Regions from separate parts of the Pseudonocardia sp. UM4_GMWB1 genome, predicted to be linked through region 3. Evidence: predicted binding sites of a transcription regulator. Region 3 holds the regulator's gene; each other region holds the start of a gene.
What was found. Region 3 encodes LexA, which represses DNA repair genes until DNA is damaged. Its sites were predicted from a motif close to CGAACACGTGTTCG; they were not measured.

Region 1 (5,740 bases), 2.6 Mb from region 3:
GCGGCTCCCGACGGGCAGGCTCCGCAGCCGCCGTACGACGAGCTCGCGGGCCCGGTCGCGTTCGGAGTCGTCGTCGATGCCGGTGAGCGCCTCGTCGGCGATCTCGCGGTCGACGCCCTTGCGGTGCAGCTCCATCGCGATCGCCCGCTTGCCGAGGCCGCGGTGGCGGTGGCGGGACCGGACCCACTGTTCGGCGAAGGCCTGGTCGTCGACGAGTCCGACCTCGTCGAACCGGTCGAGGACGCGGTGCGCGACCTCGTCGGGGACCTCCTTGCGACGCAGCGCGTCGCCGAGCTCCTTGACCGTGCGGGCGCGGTCGGTGAGCAGGCGCAGGCAGATGTCGCGGGCGCGGGTCTCCTGCTCCTGCGGTGTCTCGACGCGTGGGGTGACGTCCTCACCCCGACGTCTCCCCCGGCCACGGCCCTCTCCGCGGCGCCGGCCACGGGGGGTGGTGCTCTCCTCGACCGGGTCCGGCCCGGTGCCCTCGGGCACGGCGGCCGTGGCGTCCCGGTCGGTCGCGCCTGCCGCGGCGGCCGGACGCCGACGCGGGGTCGCGCGGTCGCGACGGGGTCCGCTGCGGCGGGCGCCCCGTCCGGACAGCTCCTCGAAGGAGACCACACGGGGTGAGCCGGGTCCCGCATCGTCGACGCCGTCGTCGGCGCTCCCACCGGAAGCCGGGTCGGGGTGGGGGTCGGGGTCGTCGAGGGTCAGCCTGCGGACCGGGGCGGGGGCCGCCGCCCCGTCCGTCGCGCCGTCCGCCGCCGGTCCCGTGGACCAGGCAACCGGCGGTTCGGTCGCCGTCGTGGGGGCCTCGTCGGCACCGCTCAGCGCGGCGAACGAGACCTGGTGGGGGCTCGTGTCCCAGCCGGGGACCCCCGAGGGCTCGGCGACGGACTCGTCCGGCTCACCGCCGGTCGGGTCGGCGGTCCGGATCGCGGGCGGATCCTGCTCGTCGGTGACCGACGGGGTCACGCCGAACAGGTCGTCGAGCGGGACGGTGCGGGGCCTGGTCGGCTCCGCACCGTCCCGTCCGGACGTGCCTCCGGACCCGTCGCGCTCGCCGGTCACGCTCAGAAGTCGACCGGGGCCGGGAGGGGCTCGACCGGGCTGGTCTCCTCTGCGTCGACGACGGCGCCGATCCCCAGCTTCTCCTTGATGCGCTTCTCGACCTCGGCGGCGACGTCCGGGTTCTCCTTGAGGAACTTGCGGGCGTTCTCCTTGCCCTGCCCCATCTGGTCGCCCTCGTAGGTGTACCAGGCACCGGACTTGCGGATGATCCCCTGCTCGACGCCCACGTCGATCAGCGAACCCTCCTTGGAGATGCCGACGCCGTAGAGCACGTCGAACTCCGCCTGCTTGAACGGCGGGGCCACCTTGTTCTTCACGACCTTGACCCGGGTCCGGCTGCCGACCATGTCGGTGCCGTCCTTCAGGGTCTCGATGCGGCGGATGTCCATGCGGACCGACGCGTAGAACTTCAGCGCCTTACCACCGGTCGTGGTCTCCGGGGACCCGAACATCACGCCGATCTTCTCGCGCAGCTGGTTGATGAAGATCGCGGTGGTGCCGGAGTTGCTGAGCGCACCGGTGATCTTCCGCAGCGCCTGGCTCATCAGCCGGGCCTGCAGGCCGACATGGCTGTCGCCCATCTCGCCCTCGATCTCGGCGCGCGGCACGAGCGCGGCCACCGAGTCGATGACGATGATGTCGAGCGCGCCGGAGCGGATCAGCATGTCCGCGATCTCCAGCGCCTGCTCACCGGTGTCCGGCTGGGAGACCAGCAGGTCGTCGGTGTCGACGCCGAGCGCCTTGGCGTACTCCGGGTCGAGCGCGTGCTCGGCGTCGATGAACGCCGCGACGCCTCCGGCGGCCTGCGCGCTCGCGACGGCGTGCAGCGCGACGGTCGTCTTGCCGCTGGACTCCGGGCCGTAGATCTCGACGACGCGGCCGCGCGGGATGCCCCCGACGCCGAGCGCGACGTCGAGCGCGATGGAGCCCGTGGAGATGGCACTGATCGGGACGCGGGTCTGGTCGCCCAGGCGCATCACCGATCCCTTGCCGTGGTTCTTCTCGATCTGGGCGAGGGCGAGTTCGAGCGCCTTGCCGCGGTCCGGAGCGGACATCTCTTGACTCCTCGCTGGTGGTCGACGATCGGGTCCTGCTGGTGTCTTTCGGGGAGGCACACCACAACGGTATGGGGTACCCCTGACAGTTACGGGCCCGGATCGGCGCCTGTGGACAACTCGTCCGACACCGCGCCGCAGGACCGGTACCGCGAGCCCTGGCGGAACCGTAGACGAACACGCGTTCGATCCGACACCGCGACACGCCGACCGGGCACCCACGGGAGCCGAGCGGTCACCACGACCGCCCGGGCGCCGCTACCGCCGTGCGGGTGGGACCTCGTAGGCCGCGCAGACCGCGCGCCAGACCCGGCGCAGGTCGAGACCTGCCTCGATCGCCTGCTCGACGGTCCGGCCGCCGAGGTCGGCGAAGACGTGGTCGCGGGACAGCGACGCCGCCCGCACCGGCCCGAACTCGCCCTCCATCAGTTCCCGGAAGTGGCTCAGTCGCACGCCCGCGAGGGTAGACGGGTCACCCGTTCCGTGTGGTGTCCGCCCGTTGACGGCCCCGGAGCCGGTAGCCTGGGTGATATGTCCGAACTGCTCGCGACCGTCCCGGTCGACGTCGCCGACGAGGTCCTCGCGACGACCGGCATCGGGTCGCCCCTGGCGTGGCAGGTCGTGTCGCTGCTCGCGCTGCTGTCCGCGCTGGTCGTGCTGGTGCGCTGGTGGCTCCACCAGCGCCGTCGCTGAGGGTCCCGCTCAGCCGGCCGCCGGGCGTCCCGTGCGGGCCGAGCGTGCTGCCACCAGCAGGAACGGCACCGTCGCCACGACCACCAGCGCGCCGAGCAGCGCGTAGGACGACACCGTCACGAGCACCCCGGCCACGATCCCGGCGGCGGCGCCGACCAGGTTCATCGCCACGTCCACCGAGCCCTGCACCCGCGGCCGGTCGGCCACCGCCAGCGACGCCGTGAGCTGCGCCGACCCGCCCACCACCGCTGCCGACCAGCCCAGACCGAGCAGCACCAGGCCCACCGACAGCAGGCCGGTCGAGGTCGGCGCGGCGAGGGCGCAGACCACCCCCGCCAGCGGCAGCAGCACCCCGGCACCGGCCAGCACCCGCGCCGGACCGAGCCGGTCGGCGAGCCACCCGAACAACGGGCTGAGCGCGTACATCCCCGCGATGTGCAGGCTGATCACCAGCCCGACGACCGACAGCGCCGCGCCGCCGTGGTCCATGTGCACCGGGGTCATCGACATCAGCCCGACCATCACCGCGTGCCCGAGCACGATGCCGACCGCGCCGAGCAGCGCGGGGCGCGAGGCCCGCAGCACCGCCCACGGCCGCACCGCCGCGGCCCCGGGCGCGCCGGCCGGGGTCCCCGCGCGCTCCCGGGCCCGCAGCAGCGGGTCGGGCCGCAGACCCAGCCACCCGGTCAGGGCCGCCAGGGCGAACGCGACCGCGCAGAGCAGGTACGGACCGGCGACACCGGGCAGCCCGGCCGACACGGCCACGGCGTCCAGCGGACCGAGCAGGTTCGGCCCGGCGACCGCACCGACCGTCGTCGCCCACACCACCAGCGCGAGCGCGCGGCCGGCCCGCGCCGGCGCGGCCAGGTCGGTGGCGGCGTAGCGCGCGGCGAGCCCGACCGCCGTCCCCGAACCGATCAGCAGCAACGACACCAGCAGCAGCGCCAGCGAGCCGGTCGTGACCGCGACGACCGCACCGACCGCGCCGAGCAGTCCCACCAGGTGACCGCCGACCAGCGCGGGACGCCGTCCCCGGGCCTGGGCCACGCGTGCGACGACGGCGGCCGCACCCGCCGCGCCCAGCACGCTCGCCGTCGACGCGACGCCACCGACCGCGGGCGAGCCGGACAGCCGGGACGCGACCAGCGAGCTCGCGGCGATCGAGGTCGCCACGGCCGTCCCGCCGAGCACCTGCCCGATCGCGAGCACCGCCAGCAGGCGGGGCTGGGCGGGGTCCTGCGGCGGGGAGGCGGCGTCGGGTGCGGCGGTCACGGACGGATGCTGCCGTGCCACGACCGCCGCGCGCCAGGGCGTTACGCTCCGGCCCGGCCACGCGAGCGGAGGACGGTGGACATGGCGGGCACGACCCCGAACACACGCAGGTCGGCGGGTACGGACGACGCGGAGCTGCAGAACGCCTACCGCATGGTCTCCGACGTGCTGGCCGGAGCGGTGCGCGAGACCCTCGCCGCGCCGGGGCCCGACCCGGCCCGGTTCGCCGTGCGCAGGCTGACCGCGGTCGACCGGGACATGCCGCCGGACGCCACCCCGCCCGGCTGGTCGCTGGCCTTCCTGGTGCTGGCCGACTGGTACGACGCCGCCCGCACCGCGCTGGCCGACCACGACGACCGCTCCGAGCGGGCACTGGGCTGGATCGGGAGCAACCTGGGCCCGCGCTACGCGGCCCGGGCCCGCTACACGGTCGCCCCGCTCGTCGACCCGGCCGACGCCCGCGAGACCTCGCACTACGTCGACGCGCTGGGCGTGGACTTCCTGGCGTCGATGGTCTGGACGGTCGCGGCGGTCGTCGCCGAGTTCCCGGCCGAGGACACCGCGGAGGTCTGGCCCCGCACGAGGGCCGACGCCGCCCGCTGACGTCGCAGGTCACGCCCGGTCCGACGGGCGCTCGACGGGTGACTGTCGGACCCCACCCGCATGATGGTCGGCGTGACCGCACTCGAGGGCTTCTCCCCCGCCACCCGCCAGTGGTTCGAGGGGGCCTTCGCCGCGCCCACGGCGGCCCAGGAGGGCGCCTGGTCCGCGGCGCAGGCCGGGCGCAACGCGCTCGTCGTCGCGCCGACCGGGTCCGGCAAGACCCTCGCCGCGTTCCTCTGGGCGCTGGACCGGCTCGCCGCCACCCCGCCGCCCGCCGAGCCGAAGCACCGCTGCCGGGTCCTCTACGTCTCGCCGCTCAAGGCCCTCGCCGTCGACGTGCAGCGCAACCTGCGCTCGCCGCTGACCGGCATCCGCCAGGCCGCGCAGCGGCTCGACGAGCCGGTCCCCGACATCACCGTCGGGATGCGCACCGGCGACACCCCGGCCGACGAGCGACGCCAGTTCCAGCGCACCCCGCCGGACGTGCTGGTCACCACCCCGGAGTCGCTGTTCCTGCTGCTCACCTCGGCCGCGCGGGAGTCCCTGCGCGGGGTGACGACGGTGATCCTCGACGAGGTGCACGCCGTCGCCGGGACGAAGCGGGGGGCGCACCTGGCGGTGTCGCTGGAACGCCTCGAGGAGATCACCGAGGCCACCCCGCAGCGGATCGGGCTCTCGGCGACCGTGCGCCCGGTGGACGAGGTCTCGACGTTCCTGTCCGGCACCCGCCCGGTCGAGGTCGTGCAGCCCGCGATCCCCAAGACGATCCGGGTCGAGGTGCAGGTCCCGGTGCCCGACCTGGCCGCGCTCGACGAGCGGCCCGCCCCGGGCAGCACCGACGAGGAGGTCGTCGGGTCCGCCGCGGGCACGGCGCGCAGGCCCTCGATCTGGCCCGCGGTGGAGGAGCGGCTGCTCGGCCTGGTGCGCGAGCACCGTTCGACCATCGTGTTCTCCAATTCCCGCCGGCTCGCCGAGCGGCTGACCTCCCGGCTCAACGAGCTCGCCGCCGAGCAGGAGGCCGCCGCCCTGGAGGAGGCCGCCGACCTCGA
Region 2 (5,740 bases), 350 kb from region 3:
GCCCGCGGCGCCGCCGTAGGAGACCGGCAGCGCGGTGAGCACCCGGTCGAGGCCGGCGCGGGCCCGGTCCAGCCCGGTGCACCAGGTGGCGGCGACGAGACCGAAGGTGGTCGGCAGCGCCTGCTGGCCGAGGGTGCGGGCGGCGCACGGGGTGTCGCGGTGGGTGGCGGCGAGCGCGGCCGCGGCGTCGGCGCAGGCGGTGAGGTCGGCGACGACGCGGTGCCCGGCCCGTCGGGTCAGCAGCATCAGCGCGGTGTCCATGACGTCCTGGCTGGTGGCGCCCGGGTGCACCGCGCGCTCCGCGCCGGGCTGGATCCGCGCCGCGGCCGCCTTGAGCCGCTTGACCAGCGGGATCACCGGGTTGCCGCCCTCGACCGACTCGGCGGCCAGCGCGTGCGGGTCGACGCCCGCGACGGCGGCGACGGCGCGTTCCACCGCGTCGGCGTCGTGCTCGGTGACCGCGCCCTGCTCGGCGGCGACCGCCGACAGCGCCAGTTCGACCTCCAGCAGGGCGGCGATCCACGCGCCGTCGTCGAGCAGGCCGTCGACCCGGTCGGTGCCGGACAGCGGCCCGAGCAGCGTGTTCGCCATGCGTACAACTGTACGACCTGCGACCGTCGGGCAGAAGAGTCGGCCGGGTCTCCCGGGAGGCAGAATGACCCGACGTGCTGACCCACATCCTGCTCGACCTCGACGGCACCCTCGTCGACTCCGCCCCCGGCATCCTCGGCTCGATGCGCCGCGCGATCGACGAGGTGGGCCTGGACGTCCCCGAGTCCGCGCTCGGCACGCACCTGCTCGGCCCGCCGCTCTACCGCAGCCTGCCCCCGATCCTCGGCGACGAGGGGACCGCCGCCGTGCTGCCGGTGTACCGGCGGATCTACGGGGACGAGGACGGCTGCCTGGACTGCGCGCCCTACCCGGGTGTGGAGGAGCTGCTGCGCGCACTGTCCGCGGCCGGCGTGACCATGGCACTGGCCACCAGCAAGGCGGAGCCGTCCGCTCGGAAGATCCTCGCCCACCACGGCTGGACCGACCTGTTCACCGAGATCGTCGGCGACACCCGTGCCGCGGACCGGCCGACCAAGGGCGCCGTCGTCGCCGAGGCGCTGCGCCGGCTCGGGTCGCCGTCGGGTGCGGACGAGCCGCTGATGGTCGGCGACCGGCTGCACGACGTCGAGGGCGCCGCCGAGCACGGCCTCCGTTGTGTCGGAGCGGGCTGGGGCTACGCCGAGCCCGGTGAGCTGGCGGCCGCCGGCGCGGAGACCGTGTACGCCTCGGCGGACGCGCTGCGGGTCGCCCTGCTCGGCTGAGCCCGGCCCCGGCCGTCCCCCGCACTGCACCGTCCGGGTGAACCGGTCCCGGGCCGGAGCGCATCCGCGGCGGCTCGGGACCGTCACGGCCTCAGCTGAGACGCGCCCCGCGGACCCCTCCGTCCGGCCCGTGCCGGAGATGCGGACGGGCCGCTATACACCGGACATGACGGTCGCCGCGCTCTACCGCTATCCGGTCAAGTCGATGCTCGGGGAGTCCCTGACCCGGGCCACCATCACCGAACGGGGGCTGCTGGGCGACCGAGCCTACGCGGTGCTCGACAACGGGACCGGGATCATCGCCAGCGCCAAGGTGCCCAAGCGCTGGCTCGGCCTGCTCAGCTTCGCGGCCCGGTTCGTCGCCGAGCCGGTGGCCGGGGAGCCGCTGCCTCCGGTCGAGATCACCTTTCCGGACGGCTCGGTCCTGCGCAGCGACGACGAGGGACTGGACGCCGCGCTGTCCGCCGCGCTCGGCCGGGACGTGTCGCTGATCTCGGTGCCGCCGGAGGGCAGCTACTTCGAGGAACTGTGGCCCGACATCGAGGGCCTCACCCCGCAGCAGCTCGCGCCGCGCACGCTCATCGAGGACACGACGACCCGGCACGAGGACTCCGGCGAGATCATCAGCCGGTTCGACATCTCCGCGTTCGGGGCGCCGGGCACGTTCTTCGACCTGTCGTCGCTGCACGTGCTCACCGAGTCGACCCTGGACCGGCTCCGGGAGCTGAACCCGGACGCGACCTTCGACCCGCTCCGCTACCGCCCCAACATCGTGCTGCGCGACGAGGGGACGGGCTTCGTCGAGAACGACTGGCCCGGCAGCACCAGCGCCCTGGGCGACGACGCCCGGATCACGTTCTCCTTCGCCACCATGCGCTGCGTCATGACCACGCTCCCCCAGGGCGACCTGCCCGACGACCCGGACACCCTGCGGACGATCGCGAAGAACAACCGCATCGAGATCCCGCAGGTCGGCGGGGTCTGGGCGTGCGCCGGGGTCTACGCCGAGGTAGCCGCAGGCGGGGAGATCGCCGTCGGGGACCCGCACACCGCCCCCGCCCCCGCCTGACCCACGCCGCGCCCGCCCGGCCGACGGTGCGCCGCGACGGCGGCGGTCGCCGAGATGCAGCTCAGCGGGGTACGGGGCACCCTCGGGCCCCGCTGAGCTGCATCTCGACACCGCGGGACGGCGCCCCCTGCCCCGGGGACGTCACCGGGATGCGGTCCGGGGTGGCCGGTCGGCCTCTCGGATACCCCTGAGCTGCACCTCGGCGCACAAACGACGGGTCCCGCCCTGTCGGGTGGTGTTCGCACAGCGAACGCTTGTGCGTCTGTCGTACGCCGCGTACCGTCGTCGGCGACGGAGGTGCGTGATGGACAAGGTGGTGGCATCCGCCGCGGACGCGGTCGCCGACATCGGCGACGGGGCGTCGCTCGCGGTCGGCGGGTTCGGCATGTCCGGGGTTCCGACAGTGCTGATCGCGGCACTGCTGGAGCAGGGCGCGACGGACCTGGAGACGATCTCGAACAACCTGGGCGTCGACGGCTTCGGCCTCGGCACCCTGCTCGCCGCCGGGCGCATCCGGCGCACGATCGGCTCCTACGTCGGCAACAACAAGGAGTTCGCCCGCCAGTACCTGGCCGGTGAGCTGGAGCTGGAGCTGACCCCGCAGGGCACGCTCGCCGAGCGGCTGCGGGCCGGCGGCGCGGGCATCCCGGCGTTCTACACCCCGGCCGGGGTCGGGACGCTGGTCGCCGAGGGCGGGCTGCCCTGGCGCTACGCGTCCGACGGCTCGGTCGCCGTCGAGTCCCCGGCGAAGGAGACCCGCGAGTTCGACGGCGTGACCTACGTCCTCGAGCGCGCCCTCACCCCGGACTTCGCGCTCGTCCACGCCTGGAAGGGCGACCGGCACGGCAACCTGGTGTTCCGGCGCGCGGCGCGCAACTTCAACCCGGACTGCGCCGCGGCCGGGCGGACCACGATCGCCCAGGTCGAACACCTGGTCGACCCCGGGGAGATCGACCCCGACGCGGTGCACACCCCCGGTATCCACGTGCACCGCGTGCTGCACGTCCCCGGCGTCGAGAAGCCGGTCGAGTTCAGGACGGTGCGTTGACCATGGCCCTCAACCGTGACGAGATGGCCGCCCGGGTCGCGGCCGAGCTGCCCGACGGCGCGTACGTCAACCTCGGCATCGGCATGCCGACCCTGGTGCCCGGACACATCCCCGAGGGCCGGACGGTCGTCCTGCACTCGGAGAACGGGATCCTCGGCGTCGGCCCCTACCCCACCGACGACGAGGTCGACGCCGACCTCATCAACGCCGGCAAGGAGACCGTCACCGTCGCCGACGGCGCCGCCTTCTTCGGCTCCGCGGAGAGCTTCGGCCAGATCCGGGCCGGGAAGCTCGACGTCGCCGTCCTGGGCGGGATGGAGGTCGCCGCGAACGGCGACCTCGCGAACTGGGCGATCCCCGGCAAGATGATCAAGGGGATGGGCGGGGCGATGGACCTCGTCCACGGCGCGCGCTCGGTGATCGTGATGATGGACCACGTCTCCAAGGACGGGTCCCCCAAGATCGTCGAGCGGTGCTCGCTGCCGATCACCGGCCTGGGCTGCGTCACGAAGATCGTCACCGACCTGGCGGTGATCGACGTGACGCCGGACGGGCTCGAGCTGGTCGAGACCGCGCCCGGCGTCAGCGCCGACGAGGTGCGGGAGAAGACCGGCGCCCCGCTGCGCTGACACCGCCACGCCGCACCGACGGCTGCCCCGCCGGTCCGACATCGCCCGCCGGGCGCACCCCCCTCGGTCGCGCCCGGCGGCGGCGCCCTCAGGCGGGCTCGCCCGGCGTGACCGGCAGCCGGGACAGGCCCCGGACCAGCGTCGACTCGCGGTACACGAGCTCGGACGGCTCGACGGCCAGCGCCAGGTCCGGCCGCTGGGCGATGAGCTTGCCGATCGCCACCCGGCCCTCGGTGCGCGCGAGCTGCGCGCCCAGGCAGAAGTGGATGCCGTGGCCGAAGAACACCCCCGACGACGAGTCCCGGGTGATGTCGAGCCGCTCCGGGTCCTCCAGCCACTCCGGGTCCCGGTTCGCCGCGGCGAGGCCGAGCATGACGGTCGACCCGGCCGGGATGGTCACCCCGGAGTACTCGACGTCCTCGCTGGCGAACCGCATCGGGGCATTGGAGACCGGGGACTCGAAGCGCAGGAACTCCTCCACCGCCGAGGTGATCAACGACGGGTCGGCCTGCAGCCGGGCGCGCTGCTCGGGGTGGGTCAGCAGGGCGAGCACGCCGTTGCCGATCAGGTTGACCGTGGTCTCGTGCCCGGCGATGAGCAGCAGCGTCGCCATGGCGACGAGCTCCTCGGCCGACAGGCGGTCGCCGTCGGCGTCGCTGACGGCGAGCAGGCCGGACAGCAGGGCGTCGTCGGGCTCGGTGCGCTTGCGCTCGATCAGCTCGGCGAGGTAGCCGTTCAGGCTGCCCATCGCGGCGAACTTCTCCTCCTGCGGGGAGTCGTCGACCATCACCGACGACCACGCCGAGAACATGTCGCGGTCCTCGGCGGGAACCCCCAGCAGCTCGCAGATGACCAGAACCGGGACGAGGAACGCGTACTGGCGCATGAGGTCGACGGGACCCTCGGCGGGCAGCGCGTCGAGCAGCTCCTGGGTGATCTCCTCGACCCGGGGCTGCAGGTCGTTCATCCGCCGCACGGTGAACGAGCGGCCGACCAGCTTGCGCAGCCGGGTGTGGTCCGGCGGGTCCATCAGGATCATCATCGGGATCGGCGCGGCCGGCTGGCCCTCGCGCTGGTCGGCGGGGAGCGTCCAGCGCCAGTCCTTGCTCAGCCGCGGGTCGACGAACGCCGCACGGACGTCGGCGTAGCGGCTGATCAGCCACGCCTTCCCGTCCGGCAGTGCGAGCTCGCGCACCGGCTCCTCGGTGCGCAGGGCCGCGTAGGCGGGGTGCGGGTCGGTCCAGAAGTCGCCCGAGAACAGGTCGTGCGTCTCGGTGCCGGTGGTGGTCAGCGCCATGGGGACCATGGTGCCAGCCATGGGTAAGCGACCGCTTACGTCAGTCGTGTGACCGAGCACACAGCGGGGTCGAGCTCGACGTCGGCCGGGGCCGGGTGGCCCAGGACGACCGACGCGGCCAGCGCCGCCAGTGCCGGGGCGGACTCGATGCCCGACCCGCCCTGCCCCGCGACAAAGAAGAACCCCGGGTGCTCCGGGCGCGCGCCCAGCACCGGGGCGCGGTCGGGGGCGAAGGTCCGCAGCCCCGCCCACGCGGTCCGGACCGACCGCAGCCCGAGCGTGGTCGCCGAGCCCACCCGGTCCAGGGCGAGGGCGACGTCGAGCTCGTCGGGCCGCGCGTCGCCCGGCTCGGCCGGGGTCTCGTCGGCCGGGGAGACCAGCACG
Region 3 (5,740 bases):
ACCGAGGTGATGTCGGAGCCGCCCAGGTCCATGTCGAAGCCGGCGTCGCGCAGGACGCGGACCTTGGCCTCCTCCTTGGCCTTGGTCTCGACGAACTCCTCGATGTCGGGGTGGTCGACGTCGAGGACGACCATCTTCGCCGCGCGCCGCGTGGCGCCGCCGGACTTGATGGTGCCCGCGGAGGCGTCGGCACCGCGCATGAACGAGACCGGGCCCGAGGCGGTGCCGCCGGAGGACAGCAACTCCTTCGACGAGCGGATGCGCGAGAGGTTCAGGCCGGCACCGGAGCCGCCCTTGAAGATCAGGCCCTCCTCGCGGTACCAGTTCAGGATCGACTCCATGGTGTCGTCGACCGAGAGGATGAAGCAGGCGCTGACCTGCTGCGGGCTGGCGGTCCCGACGTTGAACCACACCGGTGAGTTGAAACTGAACACCTGGTGGATCAGCATCCAGGTCAGCTCGTGGTCGAAGATCTCGGCGTCGCCGTCGGTGGCGAAGTAGCCGTGCTCGAGACCGGCCCGCTTGTAGGTGCCGACGACCCGCTCGACGAGCTGCTTGAGGCTGGACTCGCGGGTGTCCGAGCCCACCGCGCCGCGGAAGTACTTGCTGGTGACGATGTTGGTGGCGTTGACCGACCAGCTGCGCGGGAACTCGACGCCGCGCTGCTCGAAGTTGACGGTGCCGTCGCGCCAGTTCGTCATGACGACGTCGCGGCGCTCCCACTCCACCTCCTCGTAGGGGTGGACCCCTTCGGTGGTGAAGACACGCTGCACGGTCAGGCCGGGCGCGCGCTTGGCACCGGTCTTCCCGCGGCCACGCGACGGCTTGGCCGCCGCGCTGTCACCGGTGTCTGTCGTCGGGCCCCCGACGGTCTCGGTCATGAACTGCCTCCGCACATCCGACGCTTCTCCGCCCGCACGCTGGGGTGCGCGGACGGCTCTCTTCCCGGTACGACCGGCGACGACGACGCGCCGCTCAGCCGCCCGGGTGGTGACCGGCCTCGTCGTCGGCTGCTTCCCCGGCAGCCGCCGAACGCAGGTCGGCGATCTCCTTCTCGAAGTCCTCGATGGAGGAGAAGGACCGATAGACACTCGCGAACCGCAGGTACGCGACCTCGTCGAGCTCACGCAGCGGCCCGAGGATCGCCAGCCCGACCTCGTGGCTGGGAAGCTCCGCCGCCCCGCGCGCCCGCACCGTCTCCTCGACCCGGTGAGCGAGCTGTTGCAGGTCGTCCTCGTCGACCGGCCGGCCCTGGCACGCCCGCCGAACCCCGCCGACGACCTTCTGCCGGCTGAAGGGCTCGGTCACCCCGCTGCGCTTGACGACGGCGAGCACGGCCTCCTCGACCGTGGTGAACCGTCGTCCGCACGAGGTGCAGGACCGGCGCCGGCGGGTACAGGTCCCGTCGTCGGCGGTCCGGGAGTCGATCACGCGGGAGTCCGGGTGTCGGCAGAACGGGCAGCGCATGGACGCTCACACCCCTCTTCCGTGACGTTCCGGAAACTCTCCGCAGCAATCTGTCCCCCCAAGCTGTGGCGGAACGACACCAATGTAACCCCTACATCTAGGGGTACGCCATCCCGGGCCCGGTGCCACGCCGAGCTTCGCCCGATCGGGATCCGAGCCTCGCACACCACGTTCCGCGACCGGTCCGTCGCCGACGATCATGCAGCGGGGCATCGGCGCTGGTGGCGCGGAGAAACGTCGCGGGCAGCGCCGCCCGTCGCGCCGGAGGGACCGCGACCGGCGGCCACCCGATGCGGGGACACGCCCTGCGGACGCGCCCGGCGGCACGTCGCCGACTCCCCCGGCGACATCCCGGCGACCACGTCCGACACCCGCGCACCACCCCCGTGCACGCCGTCACCCGATGCGCCGCCGACACCGCGTCCGGCGCTCCGCACCGTCACCACCTCGGGCCGCCCGCAGCGCACAACCGTGCGCACCACGGGGTGCGGCGTCGCGCTGCGCGGCGCCGGCCGACGTCAGCGCACGGCGCCGATCGACGGCACGGCCGCCGCGGGGGCGTTCCAGCCCGCCGCCGCGTCGCCCAGCAGCCCGAGCGCCACCACCGCGGTCGTCGCGCACAGCAGGGCCGCGACCCCGGCGAGGAACCGCTCCAGGCGCCCGCCGGCGCGGCTGCGGGCCGGGCGCGGCCGCGCCGGGACCAGGCAGCGCCGGGACGGCGGACGGACGGTACGCGGTGCCGGCACGGCCACCGACCGGGGACGGGGCGGCGCCACGGCCGGCGCGGGCCGCGTCAGGGTCGATGCGGGCCGCGTCAGGGTCGCCGTCGCACTCGGGGCCGGGTCCGCGGTGGTGCAGCGGGGCGTCCGGACCGCGAGATTCGGACCGCCGGCGGGACCGGACACCGGGACACCGGCCCCTCGGGCACCGGACGCCGGAGCGCGCCGGGAACGGGCGGCGGGATGACGGGCCACCGACTCGGCCAGTGCGCGCTCGTGCGCCCCGTGGGCCGCCCACCGGTGGGCCGCGCGCGCGGCGGCCGACGGGCCGGCACCGGCCACACCGGCGAGACCGTCGGCGGCCCGCACCCGCTCCCGGGCGGCGCGCCGGGCGCGCGAGGTGGGGGTGCCGGGCGCCGGGGCGCCGGTCAGGCAGCCGACCGCGCCGTGGTCGCGGATCCGCTCGTCGAGCTCTCGCATGGTTCCTCCTGCCGTCGGACCGCCCGTCCCCCGGGCGGGTCTCGTCTCCCCCGCTCCCGACCGGCCCTTCCCCGAGCCCGGTCGAACGGGCGTACGAGCGGTGTAGCACCCGACACCGACAACGACCGCGTTCCCGCAGGCCCTCCCCCGTGCCGGGGACGTTCTCAGCGTGGTGCGGCGGCCGCGGGCGGCCCGGCCGGGCCGTGGGTGGCGACCGCGACGTCGGCGAGCACCCCGAGCGCGACGACCGCGGCCGCCGAGGCGAGCAGGACACCCGATGCGCCCACCGCACGGCGCACGACGCCCGGCGCCCGGCCGGGCCGCACTCCGTCGGTCGTGGTGCGCACCGCGACCCGCCCGATGACCGTCACGTCCCCGATGACCGCCGAACCCACGATCGCCACCCCCGCTGCCGTTCCCGCTGCCGGTCGCCCCCGCGCGGCCGGACGGCGACGCGGACCGCGTCCGATCGAACCCGCGTTCGATCGAACGCCTGTGCGATGTTGTACCACCGCGGCCCGACGGAATCCACGACACGCCCCGGGCGACTTCGAACGCATGTTTGGCGAACGGGATCGTGGCGGCTAGGGTCGTCGCCGTAAGTACCCCGAGGAGGCGAATGCGATGGCAGCGGACGACACCGGACACGGTGGTCCCGGCGTGACCGGCACCGCCGCGGACCGGGGATCCGCGAAGGTCCGGGAGTTCCCCGACCCCGCGGCCGACACCCGCGGCCTGACCCCGCGGCAGAAGAAGGTCCTGGCCGTCATCCGGGACTGGGTGGACCGGTACGGCTACCCGCCCAGCGTCCGCGAGATCGGTGACGCGGTGGGCCTCACGTCCACCTCGTCGGTGCACCACCAGCTCCGCACCCTGGAGCGCAAGGGCTTCCTCCGGCGCGACCCGAACCGCACCCGCGCGGTCGACGTCCGCAGCCCGGAGCAGATCGCCGGTACCGACGGGGCGGACTCCGACACCGACACCGCCGATCTGCGTTCCGCGCGGCCGGCGCCGGCGTTCGTGCCGCTCATCGGCGACATCGCCGCCGGTGGCCCGATCCTGGCCGAGCAGGCCGTGCAGGACGTGTTCCCGCTGCCGCGCGAGATCGTCGGCGAGGGCACGCTGTTCCTGCTCAACGTCAAGGGCGACTCGATGGTCGACGCCGCGATCACCGACGGCGACTGGGTCGTCGTGCGCCAGCAGCCGGTGGCCGAGCAGGGCGAGGTCGTGGCCGCGATGATCGACGGTGAGGCGACCGTGAAGACGTTCCGCCGCAAGGACGGGCACATCTGGCTGATGCCCGCGAACGACGCCTACGACCCGATCCCGGGTGACGACGCGTCGATCCTGGGCCGCGTCGTGGCGGTCCTGCGCCGCCTCTGACCGCCTCGGACGGCGCCCCGGGCCCCGCGATCAGCGGGACCGGCGGCGCCGTCCGTGCAGGGACATCGCGACGGCGCCGGCGATCAGCAGCGCCCCGAGCGCCGCGGCCCCGCCCGCGGCAGGCAGCCACGACGGGTACGTGCGGTACTCCGGCACCTCGGCGGGCTGAGGGACGACCGGTGCCTGCGGAACGGTCGCCGCGGTCACCGCGCCCGGGACGACCGTGATCGCCGCCGCGGTCAGGCTCCGCGCCTCGCTCCCGGAGTGCAGCGCGCCCCGGCCGTCCGGGGCGACCGCCTCGCCCTGGGCCTCTCCCGGCAACGGCACCGGAAGCGGTGCCCCGTCCAGGGCCGCGACCAGCGCGTCGGCCGTCGCCGGTCCGCCGGCGGGCAGCGGGAACACCCAGGCGTCGGTGTAGGTCCGCAGCACGGCGGCGCGCCCGCCGTCGGCCCCGGCCGGCGAGACCCCGCCGCCGGTGACCGTGCGCGCCCCGGCGGCCCCGAGCGGCCCGCCGCCGGTGCCGGACCAGGGCAGCACGACCTGTGCCACCCGGCGCAGCTCCACCGGGTCCCCGCCGTCGTGCAGCGGCGCGGCGGCCCGGTAGACCCCGGCGGCCCCGGTGGTCTTGTCGACCAGCAAGGGCACGCCGTCGTCGCCGACCAGCAGTGCCTCGACGTCGCGCGGACCGTCGGGGTAGACGAGGTCGTGCACCCGTGGCGGCCCGGCCGGGGGCAGCACGACGAGCCGGACCGAGCCGCGCCGCGCCCCGTTGTCGCCGGTGTCGGCGAGCCACAGCTCCCCGCCCGGTCCGAGGCCGAGGTCCTCGACGTCGGTGACCGGGACGTCGGCCTGCCGGGTCCCGGTGACCGCACAGCCGACGGGGTCCAGGGTGAACGCCCGCGCGGTCCCGCCGCCGTCGACGATGGTGTGGTAACGCTGCGGGGCGGCGCCGGGCGGGCCCTCGGCGACCAGCCCGGACAGCTCCGCCAGCCGCGGGTCGCCGATCGAGCAGGCCGGGATCGCCCCGGGCGGCGACGCGGCCGCACCCGTGAGCGCACCGGTCAGGCAGAGGACCGTGGCCAGGCGGCGGGCCACGATCCCGGGGCCCGGCCGCCCGGCCGGTGGGACGCTCAGTGGCCCGCCGCCGTCGCCGGCAGGTCGGTGCCGGCCCCCGTCGGCAGGGCCGAGCCCGCCACCGCGAACGGCAGCACCGCGGTGCCCAGTTCGGGCTTCACCCGCGCCCGGATCCGGGTGCCGTCGGCGGTGTGTTCCTCGGCGAGGATCTCGCCGTCGTCGTGCAGCCGCGCGACCAGCGCACCCTCGGTGTAGGGCAGCAGGAGGTCGACCTCGTACTCCGGGCGCGGCAGTCGCTCGGCGATGCGCTCCCGGAGCCGGCGGATCCCGTCACCGCTGTGCGCGGAGACGAACACCGCGTCCGGCTGGGCGTGCCGCAGCCGGGCCAGCGCGAGGTCACCGGCCGCATCGGTCTTGTTGATCACGAGCAGCTCGGGCGGCATCGTGTCGCCCGCAGCCTCACCGACCTCGACGAGCACCTGGCGGACCGCGGCGATCTGGTCGTCGGGCAGCGGGTCGGACCCGTCGACGACGTGCACCAGCAGGTCGGCCCGGGCGGCCTCCTCCAGCGTGGAGCGGAACGCCTCGACGAGCTGGTGCGGCAGGTGCCGCACGAA

Region 1: recA (recombinase RecA) is a predicted target of LexA. The motif match lies at 2,298-2,311, and genes of this name have one in related genera.
Region 2: DMP15_RS11990 (CoA transferase subunit A) is a predicted target of LexA. The motif match lies at 2,630-2,643, and genes of this name have one in related genera.

The regions. Positions count from the first base shown of each region.
Region 1 covers NZ_QJPN01000001.1:4,702,670-4,708,409, forward strand. The annotation lists gene DMP15_RS21940 (regulatory protein RecX) at 1-1,068, opposite strand, end outside; gene recA (recombinase RecA) at 1,071-2,123, opposite strand; gene DMP15_RS21950 (DUF3046 domain-containing protein) at 2,382-2,576, opposite strand; gene DMP15_RS21955 (hypothetical protein) at 2,655-2,816, shown strand; gene DMP15_RS21960 (MFS transporter) at 2,826-4,088, opposite strand; gene DMP15_RS21965 (hypothetical protein) at 4,170-4,691, shown strand; gene DMP15_RS21970 (ATP-dependent helicase) at 4,752-5,740, shown strand, end outside.
Region 2 covers NZ_QJPN01000001.1:2,461,994-2,467,733, reverse strand. The annotation lists gene DMP15_RS12005 (lyase family protein) at 1-591, opposite strand, end outside; gene DMP15_RS12000 (HAD hydrolase-like protein) at 666-1,313, shown strand; gene DMP15_RS11995 (MOSC domain-containing protein) at 1,480-2,382, shown strand; gene DMP15_RS11990 (CoA transferase subunit A) at 2,687-3,430, shown strand; gene DMP15_RS11985 (3-oxoacid CoA-transferase subunit B) at 3,433-4,059, shown strand; gene DMP15_RS11980 (cytochrome P450 family protein) at 4,148-5,356, opposite strand; gene DMP15_RS11975 (FAD-dependent oxidoreductase) at 5,392-5,740, opposite strand, start outside.
Region 3 covers NZ_QJPN01000001.1:2,114,287-2,120,026, reverse strand. The annotation lists gene DMP15_RS10330 (vitamin B12-dependent ribonucleotide reductase) at 1-881, opposite strand, end outside; gene nrdR (transcriptional regulator NrdR) at 976-1,467, opposite strand; gene DMP15_RS10320 (hypothetical protein) at 1,986-2,666, opposite strand; gene DMP15_RS10315 (hypothetical protein) at 2,831-3,061, opposite strand; gene lexA (transcriptional repressor LexA) at 3,291-4,049, shown strand; gene DMP15_RS10305 (hypothetical protein) at 4,080-5,144, opposite strand; gene hflX (GTPase HflX) at 5,180-5,740, opposite strand, start outside.